Regions from separate parts of the Solibacillus kalamii genome, predicted to be linked through region 2. Evidence: a T-box and tRNA genes for the amino acid it is inferred to sense, from the RefSeq annotation. Region 2 holds a T-box; the other holds one or more tRNA genes.

Region 1 (2,472 bases), on a different contig from region 2:
AAAAGCATTGCAGCAATTAAAAGCTGGTAAAAAGGTAGAGACAGTATCTGAACAGCTCCAATCACTATTTAGGCTATCTGTTCAACCATATATGATTTCATGGCTTAAATACGATCCACAACAAGAAATTAGCAATGTTAATGTTCCGGTTATCATTCTTCAAGGGAGAAAAGATATTCAAGTAACCGAAACAGATGCAGAAAACTTATATGCAGCAAATGATCAGGCGATAATACATTATTTCAGTAAGATGAATCATGTGTTAAAAGAAATAGAAGGCGACCGAGAACAAAATATTGCGAGCTATTCCAATCCCGATTTACCACTCGCAAATGGCTTAATCGATGAAATTGTCGAGTTTATAAAGCGGTATTAGAAAACAATAATTCATTATAATGAGGCATTTCTAATGGAAGAAAAGCCTAAAAAATAAAATGTTCAAATTATTTCAAAAAACTACTTGTATAAATTTTAAACGTTGCTATAATAATAAATGTAAGAAAGATGGCTTGTACATCACTGTATAATAGTAGCGTTCCGAAGTAGCTCAGTTGGTAGAGCATCCGGCTGTTAACCGGCAGGTCGCAGGTTCGAGTCCTGCCTTCGGAGCCATTTTTTTTGCCTTTTTACTATTACAAAATAAGCAATAAAACTTTTTCGGAAAAGTTTTAAAAAAAGGCTTGCACTATATAGAAAATGATGATATTATAAATCTTGTCTTCAAGAGAACAACTTATAACGGCCCGTTGGTCAAGTGGTTAAGACACCGCCCTTTCACGGCGGTAACACGGGTTCGAATCCCGTACGGGTCACCATTTAAGGCTTCATAAAAAAATAAAGCAGTAACACTTGTTATGTATGGAGGATTAGCTCAGCTGGGAGAGCACCTGCCTTACAAGCAGGGGGTCGGCGGTTCGAGCCCGTCATCCTCCACCATTCAACTTTAACAGTGTTGCATCATTTGTCGGAGGGGTAGCGAAGTGGCTAAACGCGGCGGACTGTAAATCCGCTCCTTAGGGTTCGGCGGTTCGAATCCGTCCCCCTCCACCATCTATAAAATGTTTGGGGTATAGCCAAGCGGTAAGGCAACGGATTTTGATTCCGTCATGCCCTGGTTCGAATCCAGGTACCCCAGCCATTTTTTTTATTTTTTATGAGCCATTAGCTCAGTTGGTAGAGCATCTGACTTTTAATCAGAGGGTCGAAGGTTCGAGTCCTTCATGGCTCACTTTTATTTTATAAACTTAGAAGTGTACTTAAATATCAAATAACAATCCTTTACTTATTTATAAGTAAAGGATTTTTTGCGTATAAAAAGGGAAAATCGTTTAGTTGCTCGAAATTTCTATAGGAGGATGAGCGGAGAATAGAATAGAATAGAAAAACTACATGACATGTTAGGGGATGCAGAAATGATGAATAAGAAAATTTCAATCGTAGGGGTACCTTGTGATTATGGGCAACAGCGCCGTGGGGTGGATATGGGACCGAGTGCAATTCGGTATGCGGGGTTGCAGCAACGTTTGACTAATCTTGGATATGAAGTTGAGGATGAAGGGAATATTCAAGTAATTGAAGGGGATGCAGCTGCACAGAAAGATGAAAAGCTGCTTAATCTGGAAGAAGTAATTAAGGTCAATACAGCGCTTGCCGAAAAAGTATTTAACGTCGTAAAAAAGGATTACATACCGCTTGTTTTAGGAGGCGACCATAGTATTGCAATTGGTACATTGGCTGGCCTATCGATGAAATATAAGAATCAGGGCGTGATCTGGTTTGATGCTCATGCAGATTTAAATACACCGGAAACGACACCATCGGGAAATATTCATGGAATGCCGCTAGCAACAAGTATTGGACTAGGTCATCAAAGGCTAACGTCAATTTTACATGCAGAACCTAAAATTAAAGCCGAAAACATTGTTATAATTGGGGGACGTTCTATCGATGAAGGTGAACGGGAACTTATTAAGACACGAGGCATTAAAATATACACAATGCACGAAATTGATCGGCTTGGAATGACGTATGTAATGGAAGAAACGCTAAAATACTTTAAGCAATTGCAAATAGACGGCCTTCATTTATCACTTGATTTAGATGCATTAGATCCTTTATATACTCCTGGAGTGGGGACACCGGTAGCAGGTGGGATCACTTACAGAGAAAGTCATTTAGCGATGGAAATGATACAGGAATCCGGATTAATGACATCAGCAGAGTTTGTAGAAGTGAATCCTATATTAGATGAGAGAAATAAAACAGCAGATGTAGCGGTTGCATTAATTGGCTCTTTATTTGGCGAAACTTTAGTATGATAATTACGAAAAAATTCGATTGGTCGTTATGAAGTTTGTTATAATAAGGGCACATATTTATGAGTGGGAAAATATTTTTATAGAAAGTGAAACCATTTAATAAGCAATCCGTATATATAGAACAGCTGAAAAGGTGGAGAGGAAAGACAAATGG
Region 2 (2,472 bases):
GAACCGAAATGGCATGAAGAGATTAATGAAGATTCCGTCGTAGTAAGAGGAATTTATGTAGTAAAAGGAAATATTCAATTTGATCATGTAGCACGCGAGGATGAAACGGAGGAAGGTATCTATATCGAGCATATGGATATTGAAAAAGATCATGGTTATTTCGAATATGCCCTGCCTTTTTCAGTAGATTTTCCAAACGATGATATTGAATCTGTCTCACTTCGCATAAATGATATTAAAGTAGAACCAAATAATGGCTACTGCTCATGCAGCTGGGCTGTCCATTGTGATGTGGAAAAGAAAGTACAAGCAATTGCTGAAGTTGAGAAGCCCGCACCAGTTGAAGAAATCGTTTTGGAGCAAAAGCCTGTAGAAGAAGTACAACCCCGACTTCAAGCGGCAAAAGAAGTAGAAGCAGAAGTAGAGGTAGAGGTAGAATCAACGCAGCTGGCCCAAACCGTCCCACATGAGCTTGACTTCCTGGAACAGTTGGCCGATGCGTATAGCCGTGTTCAAATACAAATAAAAAAATAAATAAATGTTCCGTAAGAATTGAAACTTACGGAACATTTTTTTGTTAAATGAAATCTGTGAGCAATAAGTAAGTAAATAAAATTAGAAGGGCCAGCAATAATATATCACCCGTTGTCGGAAGTAAGACCGTTCGGATCGCCTGAAAAATCGTAATCGGCAAAATACAATGGCGCATAAAGAAACGGAATTTTCTCAGCCATGGAGGCAATAAATATGGATTGTAGTTTTTTCGCAATGTCCAGACTCCTTTTGCATAGTATATGTGAAGAGAGCGGATAACGTGTTAAAGTATATTCCCCATTCGTGCTTGATATTTCATTAAAAACAGCTTAAAATAAAGTGCAACTATATAATTGAAGCGAAGATTAGGAAGAGTACGTATGAGATCGATGGCAAGAGAGGAAACGGTAGCTGAAAAGTTTCTCCATCAACCATGCAGAAGGTAGCCTAGGAGCTGACTTAGTGAACTAACAGTAGCTAGGATCCGGTTAAACACCGTTATCGAATGAAGTGCCGAAAAGCTTAAGGAAAATTATGCGAGCGCATGACGGGTCAAATGCTGAAAAGAAGCATTTGTCAGTCAAGGAACGACGAAGCGAAGCAACCCCAATGAACAAATAGTTCGTGAGGATTGCCGAGTGGAGACGAAGAATGCGAACGATTGACTTAAGCCCCTCGGAAATAAAGGTGGTACCGCGAATTAACTCCCTCGTCCTTTTTTAAGACGAAGGGAGTTTTTTTATGTCCAATTATTATATGGTGACAAAGGAGAGATTCATTATGACGGAAATAACAATGCCAACAAAATACGATCCGCAGCAAACTGAAGCCGGCCGCTATGAATGGTGGTTAAATGGCAAATTTTTTGAAGCAGATCCTACAAGCGATAAGGAACCATACTCTATCGTTATCCCACCGCCAAACGTAACAGGTAAGCTGCACCTTGGCCACGCTTGGGATACAACATTACAAGATATTTTGATTCGTATGAAACGCATGCAAGGATATGACGCACTATGGTTACCGGGTATGGACCATGCGGGTATTGCGACACAGGCGAAAGTAGAAGAAAAACTGCGCGGTGAAGGAATTTCCCGCTATGATTTAGGCCGTGAAAAATTCCTTGAAAAAACATGGGAATGGAAAGAAGAATATGCTTCTCACATTCGTGCACAATGGTCGAAACTAGGTTTAGGCTTAGACTATTCAAAAGAGCGTTTTACACTTGATGAAGGCCTATCGGATGCTGTAAAAGAAGTATTCGTTAAATTATACGAAAAAGGCTATATTTACCGTGGTGAACGTATTATTAACTGGGACCCAGCTGCTAAAACAGCCCTTTCAGACATCGAAGTAATTCACAAAGAAGTAGAAGGCGCATTCTACCATATGGAATACCCTCTTGCTGATGGTTCAGGTAAACTACGCGTTGCAACAACTCGTCCAGAGACAATGCTAGGTGACTCTGGGGTAGCTGTACACCCTGAAGATGAGCGCTATGCACACTTAGTAGGGAAAACTGTCATTTTACCTATCGTAGGTCGAGAAATTCCAATTGTTGCAGATGATTATGTAGATATGGAATTCGGTACAGGTGTTGTTAAAATGACACCAGCACATGACCCGAACGACTTTGAAGTTGGTAATCGTCATAACTTAGAACGTATTTTAGTAATGAACGAAGATGGTACAATGAATGACTTAGCTGGTAAATATGCGGGTATGGATCGTTTCGAATGCCGTAAGCAAATTGTTGCGGATTTACAAGAGGCAGGCGTATTAATAGAAATCGAGCCACATGTACACCAAGTAGGCCACTCAGAGCGTACGAATGCTGTTGTAGAACCATATCTTTCTAAGCAGTGGTTCGTAAAAATGGCTCCATTAGCTGAAGAAGCATTAAAAATGCAAGCAGATGAAAATGAAAAAGTAAACTTC

Evidence for each region. A T-box is a leader RNA that pairs with one kind of tRNA and senses whether it is charged. The one in region 2 lies ahead of CBM15_RS04675 (valine--tRNA ligase), so its partner is inferred to be a tRNA-Val.
Region 1: it has a tRNA-Val gene. The T-box ahead of CBM15_RS04675 (valine--tRNA ligase) is inferred to sense a tRNA for this amino acid. The anticodon was not compared.

What each region holds. Positions count from the first base shown of each region.
Region 1 covers NZ_NHNT01000011.1:145,314-147,785, reverse strand. Annotated here, with positions in the region: gene CBM15_RS15180 (alpha/beta hydrolase) at 1-376, shown strand, start outside; tRNA gene CBM15_RS15175 (tRNA-Asn) at 537-612, shown strand; tRNA gene CBM15_RS15170 (tRNA-Glu) at 741-815, shown strand; tRNA gene CBM15_RS15165 (tRNA-Val) at 861-936, shown strand; tRNA gene CBM15_RS15160 (tRNA-Tyr) at 967-1,050, shown strand; tRNA gene CBM15_RS15155 (tRNA-Gln) at 1,064-1,138, shown strand; tRNA gene CBM15_RS15150 (tRNA-Lys) at 1,156-1,228, shown strand; gene rocF (arginase) at 1,416-2,318, shown strand; gene sigW (RNA polymerase sigma factor SigW) at 2,469-2,472, shown strand, end outside.
Region 2 covers NZ_NHNT01000002.1:213,307-215,778, forward strand. Annotated here, with positions in the region: gene CBM15_RS04665 (alanine racemase) at 1-534, shown strand, start outside; gene CBM15_RS04670 (hypothetical protein) at 578-769, opposite strand; T-box leader at 887-1,254, shown strand; gene CBM15_RS04675 (valine--tRNA ligase) at 1,315-2,472, shown strand, end outside.